Regions from separate parts of the Mesorhizobium sp. B2-4-7 genome, predicted to be linked through region 1. Evidence: predicted binding sites of a transcription regulator. Region 1 holds the regulator's gene; each other region holds the start of a gene.
What was found. The regulator LexA, encoded in region 1, represses DNA repair genes until DNA is damaged. The targets are predictions, from matches to a motif close to TGTTCNNNNTGTGTTCNG.
Positions count from the first base shown of each region.

Region 2: the regulator LexA is predicted to act here: its motif matches at 1,298-1,315, upstream of FJ946_RS18400 (UvrD-helicase domain-containing protein).
Region 3: the regulator LexA is predicted to act here: its motif matches at 1,063-1,080, upstream of FJ946_RS27825 (helicase-related protein).
Region 4: the regulator LexA is predicted to act here: its motif matches at 1,406-1,423, upstream of FJ946_RS03705 (2'-5' RNA ligase family protein).

Region 1 covers NZ_VFVH01000009.1:164,832-167,946, reverse strand. The annotation lists gene FJ946_RS22625 (TetR/AcrR family transcriptional regulator C-terminal domain-containing protein) at 1-336, opposite strand, end outside; gene lexA (transcriptional repressor LexA) at 789-1,532, shown strand; gene FJ946_RS22615 (ComEC/Rec2 family competence protein) at 1,526-3,115, opposite strand, start outside.
Region 2 covers NZ_VFVH01000006.1:198,744-201,858, forward strand. The annotation lists gene FJ946_RS18395 (glucose/quinate/shikimate family membrane-bound PQQ-dependent dehydrogenase) at 1-1,173, opposite strand, end outside; gene FJ946_RS18400 (UvrD-helicase domain-containing protein) at 1,356-3,115, shown strand, end outside.
Region 3 covers NZ_VFVH01000013.1:183,150-186,264, reverse strand. The annotation lists gene phbB (acetoacetyl-CoA reductase) at 1-529, shown strand, start outside; gene FJ946_RS27825 (helicase-related protein) at 1,248-3,115, shown strand, end outside.
Region 4 covers NZ_VFVH01000001.1:724,200-727,314, reverse strand. The annotation lists gene FJ946_RS03710 (fumarylacetoacetate hydrolase family protein) at 31-1,188, opposite strand; gene FJ946_RS03705 (2'-5' RNA ligase family protein) at 1,460-2,092, shown strand; gene FJ946_RS03700 (nuclear transport factor 2 family protein) at 2,224-2,577, shown strand; gene FJ946_RS03695 (ArsC family reductase) at 2,795-3,115, shown strand, end outside.

The DNA of each region.
Region 1 (3,115 bases):
GACGTCGCCGGCCGCGGCGCGATTGAGCGCCACCGCCTTGTCGCCCGTCACGAGGGTCAGCAGGACTGGCCCGAGCAAGTTCAGGGTTTCGAGCGGATCGCGCGCCTGGTGAAGGGCGTCCTCCAGCAGCTTCCTTGCCTCTCCCGCATTGGCTTCGATCAAGGATCGAAACAGGGTCTGCTTGTTGCCGTACCAGTTGTAGAGGGTTTCGTTCGAGGCCGATGCCCGCTTGGCGATAGCAAGCAGGGAGGCGCTCTTGTAGCCGGTTTCCCGGAGCACCGCATAGGCGGCCTCCTCTATCCGTTCGCGTCGCGCGGCCTGCTTCGGCGTGGTCATTGGTGTTCCTCTTCGAAAACCGTACATTATTATACGGTTTCGTCAAGCGAACGAACGAACGCAGCCCGTCGCGACCAGTGGTGGTGTCTGGCCGTTTTCCGGCGGAAGTTGGCATTTTGGTTTCGTTTCGTTCACGAGCCGCAGGGGTTTCTAATCCGCCCAAACGCACCCCGCACCTGCCGGTCACCCAGCTTGCAGGCTTGTGCCAAGAGTGGAGACCGGTCGGGCCACAGGCCATTAACCAAAATAGTTTCAAAGGGCCCGGGAGCGCATTGACGACGGACCGCGCTGGCAGGATGCTGGCTGCGGGAGGGCATTTCGTTTCCGTCGCCTTAACAAATTCATTAAACTTTAAATGGTTGCGGAACACAACTGGAACAGATAGTGTTTGTTCTGGGTTTGTTTTCTGATTCTGGTTCCAGACCCTTCGTGCAATGCCTTTGGGGGCCGCCATGCTCACGCGCAAGCAACATGAACTCTTGATGTTCATCCATGAACGGCTGAAGGAAAGCGGCATTCCGCCGTCCTTCGACGAGATGAAGGAAGCGCTGGACCTCGCCTCCAAGTCGGGAATTCATCGGCTGATCACGGCGTTGGAGGAGCGCGGCTTCATTCGCCGCCTGCCCAACCGGGCGCGCGCGCTGGAGGTGCTGCGCCTGCCGGACTCGATCGCGCCGGGTCTTAACGCGGCAAAGAAGTTCTCCCCGAGCGTCATCCAAGGCAGCCTCGGACAGGGCAGCAGCCCTAGCCGGCAGATCAAGCCGGCGACGTCTTCGCGTCTGCCCGCTGCCGGCAATGACGACGACGCGGTTTCAGCGGTGTCGATCCCGGTCATGGGTCGCATCGCAGCGGGTGTGCCGATCGACGCCATCCAGCATCAGACGCATTCCATTTCAGTGCCGCCTGACATGATCATGGGCGGCGAACACTATGCGCTGGAGGTCAAGGGCGATTCGATGATCGAGGCCGGCATTTTCGACGGCGACACGGTCATCATCCGCAATGCCGACACCGCAAGTCCCGGCGAGATCATCGTGGCCCTGGTGGACGAGGAGGAAGCAACGCTTAAGCGCTTCCGCCGAAAGGGTGCTTCGATTGCGCTCGAGGCTGCCAATCCGGCCTATGAAACACGTATTTTCGGACCGGACAGGGTCAAGGTGCAGGGCAAGCTGGTCGGCCTGATCAGGCGCTACTGAGCGGGGTCGGCGGTGGGCTTTTCGGGTTTACGGTAAGGCGGCAGTCCCCTTGCCTCGCGTGAGAATTTTCGCTGTTCGTGCCAAGGCCGATATGGCCTGTCGACGGCAAAGCTGACCCGTGCCGGTGCCGTCGCCGATTGCCGGTCGAAGAAGACGGCGGCACTTCCCTTACGAGCGAGCTGCCGCTTGGTGATGACGAGAACCAGCGGATTGTGGCAGGGGTCGTAGCCCGCGGGGTCGTTGATGACGATCAGATCCGCATAGGAGCAGGCCCTCCAGGCGTCCTTGCGATCCTCCACCTGCGCGATGATCGCCCCCGAGGTATGCCGGGCCATGCACAGGCCCGTGAAGCAATAGAAAGGCGCTCCCGCCGGAAGTTGCGCGGGATCGAAGATGTCGAACTGTCGGTCTCCGCTGTCGAACAGTTCCGGCGCAACGATGGTTTCGGACTTCAGCGCGCGTTTCCAATTATCGACGGTGAATTCGTTCGGGCGCGCCCGGTTGATCGCGAGCTCGCCGCCGCCGATCGGCAACGCCACCAGGCGGGCATCCTCCGAAATCAGCACGTCCGGCGTGCGCGTGTCCGAGACGGTCAACAGGCCGGCGAGCGCGAAGGGAAGTGCCGCCAGCCGCAGCCATGTCGTGGCCATCGTCGCGATGACCAGGGCGATCGCCACCAGAAGGACGGATTGCTGCGAAATCAACCCGACCGCGTCGACCGGCGAGCGTTGCGAGATCCATCCTGATATGGCGATCATCGCGGCCAGTCCCTTGCCCATCAGATAAAGGGATGGTCCATCGAACCCGAACGGCATCAGCAGCGCGCTGGCAACCGCAAGGAACATCACGACAGAAACGATCGGCATGACGGCAAGATTGGCGAACAGGCTGAGCGGCGACACGCGCTGGAAATGCCAGATGGCGAAAAGCGCCGTGGCGCTTCCCGCGATAATCGAGGTCATCGCCAGCCCACCTGTCGCCAGCAGCAATTTTCGCGTCAGCAGGCCAGGCAAGGTCCGTTGCGGCGGCGGGGTCCGCGCTTTGTCGGCTTTGCGATCCGACCAGCCGGCATAGGCGCCGACCAGGGCCGCGGTGGCGGCGAACGACATCTGGAAGCTCGGCCCTACCACCTCGTGCGGCGACACCACGATGACGGCGATCGCCGAAATAGCCAGATTGCGCATGGTGAGTGCCGCCCGATCGAACAGAACGGCGATCAGCATCACCGCCAGCATGATGAAGCTGCGTTCGGCGGCGACAACGACGCCCGAAATGACGAGGTAGGCGGCGATCGAGAAAAGTGCCGCCGCGGCCGCGTATTTCTTGACCGGCCGACGGGAGGAAAAGTTCGGAAACAGCGCGAAGCCGCCACGCAGCAGACCCATGACGGTGCCGGCGACCAGCGCCATGTGCAGCCCGGAAATTGAGATGATGTGGTAGATGCCGGTGCGTCGCATCGCTTCATTGATCTCGTCGGGAATCCCGGCGCGAACACCCACGATCAGCGCCGCGGCGATCTCGCCCTCGGCGCCGCCGATGCTGCCCCTGATATGGTCGGCAATGCTTTCGCGAGCACTCTCGAT
Region 2 (3,115 bases), on a different contig from region 1:
CGACCACATGTTGGGCGAATTGGCGGTGTAGGTCTGGCCTGCCGCCAGCGGCGTGGTCTGGTCGGGATTGCCGGAATCCCAGTTCCAGATCAGCGCCCCGGTGGAGGCATCGAAGGCGCGGATGACGCCGGACGGCTCCTGCGTCGAATAATTGTCGTTGACCGCGCCGCCGACGATGATCTTGCCGCCCGATATCAGCGGCGCCGAGGTCGAATAGTAATAGCCGGACTTGGGATAAGGCATGCCGGTCAGAAGGTTCAGCGTGCCGCCTTCGGCAAAGGACGGACAGACCTGACCGTTGGCGGCGTCGAGCGCGATCAGCCGCGCGTCCGAAGTCGGCAGGTAGACACGCGCGGCGCAAGGCTGCCCGGCACCGATCTTGGCGTCGGCGTAGTAGGAGACGCCGCGGCAGGTCTGGTGCTGGCGGTCCTTGTCGAGCTTGACCTGGGGATCGTAGCGCCACTTCTCCTTGCCCGTGGCGGCGTCGATGGCGATGGCGAAATTGTGCGGCGTGCAGATGTAGAGCGTATCGGCGATCTTCAGCGGCGTCACCTGATAGGTGGTCTCGCCGACATCGTCGGGACCTTTCACGTCGCCGGTGCGATAAGTCCAGGCCGGCTGCAGGTTGGCGACGTTCTCCGGCGTGATCTGGTCGAGCGGCGAATAGCGCTGGCCATAGGGTGTACGGCCGTAGAAGTGCCATTCGCCGGCAGGTATGTCGCCGCCTAGATCGGCCGCCGGGGTCACCTTGTCGGTGTCGAGATTGCCGGCAATATCCTTGGGATCGGTCGTCATTGAATAGCCGGCGACCGCCAGCGACGCCAAAACGGCGAGAATGAGCGGCGCGCGGCCATCGGGACCAACAAGGCCCCGCCTCGCCCACGGCGTCAGCAGCCACAACGCGACGAGCACGATGATGCCGCCGCGCGGCCCGAGTTCCCACCAGTCGAAGCCGATTTCCCAGACCGCCCAGGCAAGCGTGCCCAGCACGATCGCGGCGTAGAGCCAGAGCGCGGTGGATCTGCGCCGGTAGAGCAGCCATGCTGCGATGAGGAAGGCGATGCCTGATATGATGTAGTACCAGCTACCTCCCAGTGAAGCCAACCAGATGCCGCCGGCGCCAAGCGCGAGGCCGATGAGGAAGAGGATGAGGGAGGTGATGGTGACAGCCAAGATGATACTCCTTCGACTGTTGCGCGCCTCGAGGCGGCGGTGGGCAACAGGATCCCCTCCCTGCCCTTTGCGCAGCTTTCCCTCACCCGCCCTGCCTGTCAAGCAGGCGGGAAACAATCAGGAGTGGAACAAAACGTAGACAGTTCTGGTCTTTCTCCACCGAATCACTACATTCGGGGGCGATGTCCGGCTTTTCCGAAGACATGCCCTTTTTCGATGAACCCGATCCGCGGCCCACCGCCCCGTCGGGCATCGCCGCGCGCGCCATGGCTGCCCGCAGCGGCCACAACAACGCGCCCGACTATCTGAAGGGGCTGAACCCCGAACAGCGGCTGGCGGTGGAGACCACCGAAGGCCCGGTTCTGGTGCTGGCCGGCGCCGGCACCGGCAAGACGCGCGTCTTGACCACCCGCATCGCCCACATCCTGGCGACCGGAAAAGCCTTTCCCTCGCAGATCCTGGCCGTGACCTTCACCAACAAGGCCGCGCGCGAGATGAAGCAGCGCATAGGCATCCTGATCGGCGAAGGCAATGTCGAGGGCATGCCCTGGCTCGGCACCTTCCACTCGATCGGCGTCAAGCTCTTGCGCAGGCACGCCGAGCTTGCCGGGCTGAAATCCGACTTCACCATCCTCGACACCGACGACGTCGTGCGGCTGATCAAGCAATTGATCCAGGCCGAGGGCCTTGACGACAAGCGCTGGCCGGCCAAGCAGTTCGCGCAGATGATCGACGGCTGGAAGAACAAGGGGCAAGGCCCGGCCGATATCGCCGAGGGCGATGCGCGCAGTTTCGCCAACGGCAAGGGCCGCGAGCTCTACAAGGCCTATCAGGAGCGCCTGCAGACGCTGAACGCCTGCGATTTCGGCGATCTGCTCTGCCACCCTATCCGCATCTTCCGCGCCAATCCGGACGTGCTGAAGGAGTATCACAAGCGGTTCAGATACATCCTGGTCGACGAGTACCAGGACACCAACACCGCGCAATACATGTGGCTGCGGCTCCTGGCGCAGCGGCCAAATAGCGGGCGTAGCGCGACGTCTACGGATTTGCATTCGGCCGAAGGCCGCAAGCCTGACCGGGCGTCCGAGCCTTTGCGAAGCCCCTCCCGCGACGCCGAAGGCGCGCAGAAAAGAGGGGTCGGGCCCGCGCCGGCAGGCGCGGAACAGCCCGTGAGCGAAAACAAAGTAAACATCTGCTGCGTCGGCGACGACGACCAGTCGATCTATGGCTGGCGCGGCGCGGAGGTCGACAACATCCTGCGCTTCGACAAGGATTTTCCCGGCGCCACCATCATCCGGCTGGAGCGCAATTATCGTTCCACCGCGCATATCCTCGGCGCCGCTTCGCACCTCATCGCCCACAATGAAGGCCGCTTCGGCAAGACGCTGTTCACCGATCGCGACGATCCCGAGGACGGCAAGGTCAACGTCCACGCCGCCTGGGATTCCGAGGAGGAAGCGCGCGCTGTCGGCGAGACCATCGAGGCTTATCAGCGCCAGAAGCACAATCTCAACGACATGGCGATCCTGGTGCGGGCGTCCTTCCAGATGCGCGAGTTCGAGGACCGCTTCGTCACGCTCGGTCTCAACTACCGCGTCATTGGCGGCCCGCGCTTCTATGAGCGCATGGAGATCCGCGACGCGCTTGCCTTCTTCCGCGTCGTCGCGCAAGGCGCCGACGATCTCGCCTTCGAGCGCATCGTCAATGTGCCCAAGCGCGGCCTCGGCGAAACCACCATCCGCCAGATCCACGACACGGCCCGCGCGCTGCGCGTACCGATGTTGGAAGCCGCCGCCAAGCTCGCCCAGAGCGATGAATTGAAGCCCAAACCGCGCGCCGCATTGCGCGAGGTCGCGGCCAATTTCGAACGCTGGCAGAAGGCGCTGGAAACCACGCCGCACACCGAACTGGCCGAGACCATCCTGGAAGAGAGCGGCTA
Region 3 (3,115 bases), on a different contig from region 1:
CAAGCAGGTCGAGGCCGATCTGGGCCCGGTCGCGGTGCTGGTCAACAATGCCGGTATCACGCGCGACGCCATGTTCCACAAGCTGACGCGTGAGCAGTGGAAGGAGGTCATCGACACCAATCTCTCCGGCGTTTTCAACATGACGCATCCGCTGTGGAGCGGCATGCGCGACCGCAAGTTCGGCCGCGTCATCACCATCTCCTCCATCAATGGCCAGAAGGGCCAGGCCGGCCAGGTCAACTACTCCGCGGCCAAGGCCGGCGACATCGGTTTCTCGAAGGCTCTGGCCCAGGAAGGAGCCCGCGCGGGCATCACCGTCAACATCATCTGCCCAGGCTATATCGCCACCGAAATGGTCCGGGCGATCGATGAGAAGGTGCTCAACGAACGCATCATCCCGCTAATCCCGGTCGGGCGCCTCGGCGAGCCGGAGGAGATCGCGCGCTGCGTCGTCTTCCTCGCCTCCGAGGACGCCGGCTTCATCACGGGATCGACCATCACCGCCAATGGCGGCCAGTACTTCGCCTGAGGTCTCGCCGGGCTGCCGGCTTCCCGGTGCCGATTGAAGGAGGGCTCGTTCGCCATCCGCTTCGGATGTCCGTGACGCCGTCCGATGACGGCTGTCGGCCTGCTGTTCCAATCCGGCACGCAAAGGTTAATCGCGGCAGCGGGTATTGTGCAAAACTGCCTGGATAAGCTGTGCATTGTCGGTGGAAAACCTGTGCGTAACACTACATCTTGTCGTGAACAAACAGGGAAAATCCCGACATCGCCGATTCGTCGCCCTTTCGTTCCATGTTTGGCCGCAATGTTAACGAGAGCAGTTGCAATCGCCTGTCAAACTGTTAATTTCTATTAAGAAAGTTCAACAATTTCACAAGCTTGGATGAAGCAAGGCGGGCTGCCACACGGCTTTGCCAGCGAAAGTTAACGGCGGCTCTCGCCTAGCATGAAACGGGCCAATTCCGTGATTCAGCATGTGGTAAGGATCATCAGCCAAAACTCCACATCTAGCCGTGAACAAAACCTGAATCCGGGCGAGTCAGCGATTCGTCGCCGATTCGTTCCAGACTCGTTCCAACCCTTAATCAGCAGCCGAACCGAAGCTCGACGGAGGTGACTTCGAACCGCCAGCGGAACATTCCGCTTTCGCTTCGCGCCTGAAATCCCTATGTGTCGCCTGTCATACGCGCCACCCGAGGCGTGCTCCCGACAATGAGAGGCCAGAAAGCCTTATTTCCGAGCCGATGAACATCCATCCGAAACCCACCGAGCCGCTGATCCTATCGGGTCGCGACGTGACTGCCGTGCTTGGGCCGACCAACACAGGCAAGACCCATCTCGCCATCGAGCGCATGGTGGCGCATGAAAGCGGCATCATCGGCCTGCCGCTCAGGCTCTTGGCGCGAGAGGTCTACACCCGCGTCTGCGAAAAGGTCGGTGCCCACAAGGTGGCGCTCATCACCGGCGAGGAGAAGATCCAGCCGCCAGGCGCCAGATATTCGGTCTGTACCGTCGAAGCCATGCCGCGCGAGACCGATGCCGCCTTCGTCGCCATCGACGAGGTGCAGCTTGCCGGGGACCTCGAGCGCGGCCACATCTTCACCGACCGCATCCTGCATCTGCGCGGCCGCCAGGAGACGCTGCTGCTCGGCGCCGCCACCATGCACGGCATCTTGCAGCGCCTGTTGAAAGGCGTCTCGGTGGTGACACGACCGCGGCTGTCACATCTGGCCTATGCCGGTTCGAAGAAGCTGACCCGCTTGCCCCGGCGCACAGCGATCGTCGCCTTCTCCGCCGACGAGGTCTATGCCATCGCCGAACTGATCCGCCGCCAGCAGGGCGGTGCGGCCGTCGTGCTTGGCGCGCTCTCGCCCCGCACCCGCAACGCCCAGGTGGCGCTGTTTCAGTCGGGCGACGTCGACTATCTCGTCGCCACCGATGCCATCGGCATGGGCCTTAACCTCGATCTCGACCATGTCGCCTTCGCCCAGAACCGCAAGTTCGACGGCTATCAGTATCGCAACCTGACGGCGGCCGAACTTGGCCAGATCGCCGGGCGCGCCGGCCGGCACCTGCGCGACGGCACCTTTGGCGTCACCGGCCAGGTCGACCCGCTGGACGAGGAATTGGTCAAGAAGATCGAAAGCCACGACTTCGACCCCGTGAAGGTTCTGCAGTGGCGCACAGCGCGTTTCAATTTCGCCAGCCTCGACGCGCTGAAGCGCTCGATCGAGACCAATGCCCCGGTGGAAGGCCTGACCCGTGCGCTGCCGGCAGTCGATGCGCAGGCGCTTGAGCACCTGTCGCGTGACAAGGACATCAGGGCGCTCGCCACCGACGCAAGGCGCGTCGCGCTGCTGTGGGAGGCCTGCGCGCTCCCCGACTACCGCAAGATAGCGCCGGCCCAGCACGCCGACCTCATTGCGTCGATCTACATGGACCTCGCCAGGCATGGCCATGTCGACGAGAATTACATGGCCGAGCAGGTGCGCCGCGCCGACACCACCGAGGGCGACATCGATACGCTGTCGCATCGCATCGCCCAGATCCGCACCTGGACATTCGTGTCGAACCGGCCCGGCTGGCTGGCCGATCAGGCACACTGGCAGGAAAAGACGCGCGAAATCGAAGACAGATTGTCGGATGCGCTGCATGAGCGGTTGACGAAACGCTTCGTAGACCGCAGGACTTCCGTCCTCATGCGGCGCCTTAGAGAAAATACCATGCCTGAAGCCGAAATAAGCCCAACCGGAACCGTCCTCGTCGAAGGCCACCATGTCGGCGAGTTGCAGGGGTTCCGTTTCACCGCCGATCAGAGCGCTGGCGGCGAAGACGCCAAGGCCGTGCGCGCGGCCGCCCAGAAGGCGCTGGCGGCGGAGTTCGAGGCACGCGCCGAACGCTTCGGCGCCTGCGCCAATGGCGACATCGCGCTCGGTTCCGACGGCACGCTGCGCTGGATCGGCGCGCCGATCGGCACGCTTGTTGCCGGCGAGGACGCGCTGAAGCCGCGCCTGGTGCTTTTGGCCGATGAACAGCTGACCGGCCCAGCGCGTGACAAGGTCGCGGCGCGTGCCGAGCGCTTCGTCAATTTCCAGATCGAATCCCTGCTGAA
Region 4 (3,115 bases), on a different contig from region 1:
ATGATTGACCGCCCTCGGGTGAACCCAGAGCTAGAGGAGGCCGGCCCTGGCAAGATCGCGCATCAGATGGCTGGCGCCGTAGGTCCAGTGCGGGCAGTCCGGCGACAGTCGCACCCGGTTGACCAGCGCGCCGAATTTCTCCGACGAGATGGTGACGATGTCGCCGACCTTATGGGTGAAACCCTTGCCCTTCTCGCCGCGGTCCTTCGAAGGCACGAACATGGTGCCGAGATAGAGCGCCAGGCCGTCCGGGTACTGGTGATGCGGGCCCATGGCAGCCGCTACGAGCTCTTCGGGAGAGCGGCTGATCTCGGCCATCGAGCTCGCGCCCTCCAGCGAGAACCCGTCCTCACCTTCCACTTTCAGCCGGACCACGGCCCGCTTTACGTCGTCGATGGAGAACGTGCCGTCGAACAGGCGGATGAAGGGGCCGAGCGAGGCGGAGGCGTTGTTGTCCTTGGCCTTGCCGAGCAGCAGCGCGGAGCGCCCTTCGACATCGCGCAGATTTACGTCGTTGCCGATGGTGGCGCCGACGATCCTGCCGCTTGAGGCGGCGATCATGGCGATCTCCGGCTCCGGATTGTTCCAGGTCGAGACGGGATGCAGGCCGACATCGGCGCCGAAGCCGACCGAGGCCATCGGCTGGCATTTGGTGAAGATCTCGGCGTCGGGGCCGATGCCCACTTCCAGATATTGCGACCAGGCGCCGCGTGCGATGAGCTTGGCCTTGATCTCCATCGCTTCCGGCGAACCGGGCTTGAGCTTGGACAGATCGTGGCCGATCAGCCCGGCAATGTCGGCGCGGATGGCGTCGGCCTTTTCCGCCGAACCGCGCGCCTGTTCCTCGATGACGCGTTCCAAAAGGCTGACGACGAAGGTGACGCCCGAGGCCTTGATCGCCTGCAGGTCGACGGGGGAGATGAGATAGGGCCTTGCCGGATCACGCGTGGCTTCGAAACTGTTGGCCGCGATGCCGTCGAGCGAGCCGATCGGCTTGCCCTTGGCCGAGCGCACATAACCGGCCGGATCGGCCATCTCGCAGATATCGCGCACGGTTGGCGCCGTACTCGACGTGATGTCGAACACGGTGCCGTCGCGCACCGTGACCACCATGGGATGCGAGGCATCGCTGCTCCTGGCGCGCCCGACAAAAAGGCCTTCGGCGGGCAGTTGCATCGGGTTCGTCATGTGTGCGGTCCTCTGATCATCAAAAATGCGGCTTGCTGGTTCGGCGCGGCACTTTCACCGGATTCCTGTCAAAGGTCTATCCCGTTTGTGGTGAGCCAGGCGCCATGTCTGCCGGCGTCGTCGGCGATTGGCGTACCGCAAGGAAGCACTCCTTCAGGGTTGGATGCATGCGGCGGAACGGGAGCCCCAACGCCTGCGTCATTTTTCGGCTTGCATATGTTCTCGTTTTGTTCTAAAATGCCCAACCTGAGTCAATTGGCGGACGAGATCAGTGAGTGGGCAACCCGCATTCGGAACCGCGAAGAACGGCCAGGCCTTTTTCCGATGGGAACAGGCCGGGAAGCATTTCCACCGGCTGTTCTTTGCCATCCTCGTCGGCAGCGCGATTGCTGGTCGTCTCGCGCGAAAGGCCATTGCCTTGAACCGTGAGTTCGGATTGCAAGGCTGGCTGGTTCCGGAAAATCACATCCACATCTCGCTTGTCGGCCTCGGCGACCATGAGGAGTATCCGCAAGAGCTGGCAGAGGCCGCCTGTCATATCGGATCGATGATCGTTGCGAAGCCCTTCGAGGTATCGTTCGATCGCCTGTCGGCTTTTGGCGGTGGTGCACTGGTCCTGCGCGGCAGCGATGGCAATCCGCCGCTGCAGAAATTCTGGCGTGATCTGACGGCGGTGATCTCGGACAGCCCGCTAAACCCCTTTCTCACCAGGTCCATCGAACCGCATGTTACATTGCTTCGTGATGAAGTGGGCGTTCCCAGCATTCGCGAGCGGTCGATCGATCCGATCGGCTGGACTGTCCGGGATTTTGTGCTGATCCACAGTCTCATTGGGAAGGGCGCCTACAAGCAGCCCGGACGCTGGCGGCTGACCGGTCAGGACGATGCACTGCCCGCCATGTGAGAGCCTGGAATCGTCCTCGCATAGTCCGCGCGGTCCATCATCCTGACATGGCATGTCAGCTACCAGACGGCACGACGATGGCAGGCCGCCAACCTTTCCCTATTTGCAATGCGTCTGAACAGGAGGAACACATGACCAACACGGAAATTGCCAAGGATTTCACGGAGCTTCTCAAGCGCGGTGACTACGAAAGTGCTGCCGAGAAATACAACGCCGACGACATCGTCAGCTATGAGGCCATGGAGGGGCCGATGGCCGTCTGCCGCGGCAAGGACGCCGTCAAGCAGAAAGGCCAGTGGTGGCAGGAAAACAACGAAGTCCATGGCGGCTCGGTCGAGGGCCCTTATGTCAACGGCGACCAGTTCGCCGTGCGCTTTACATTTGACATAACGCCCAAGGCCACGGGCCAGCGTGTCACCATGGACGAGGTTGGCCTGTACACGGTCAAGAACGGCAAGATTGCCGAAGAGCGCTTCTATTATTGAGACGGGTTTCCGGCTGTCGGCACATTTCGCCGCATCCTAAGCGGCCAGGATCATGTCCTGGCCGCTATCCGACCTGATGCACATCGTCGTCACGGATCGGCGACCGCGCGCCCGCCATTGAAGAAACTTACTCTTCGATGGTTCTGCCGGGCCGCTGGCAAAGCGCGCCGGGGCTGCTTAATCTGCGGCCAGATTCGAAGTCCGGAAGGCACCTGTTTTGACGATCACCATGTACGGCATCACCACCTGCGACACGATCAGGAAGGCCCGCGTCTGGCTGGAGGGCCACGACGTGCCGTACCGGTTCCACGACTATCGGGCCGAAGGCATCGAGGCGGGCAGGCTGGATGGCTGGGTCCGCAAGGTCGGCTGGGAAAAGCTGCTCAATAAGGGCAGCACCACGTTCCGCGAGTTGCCGGACAAGGATAAGCAGGGCCTGGATGAAAAGAAGGCCAAGGCACTGATGCTGGCCAAGCCGACGATGATCAAACGGCCTGTGCTCGAGGTTGGCGACCGCATCCTGGTCGGGTTCAAGCCG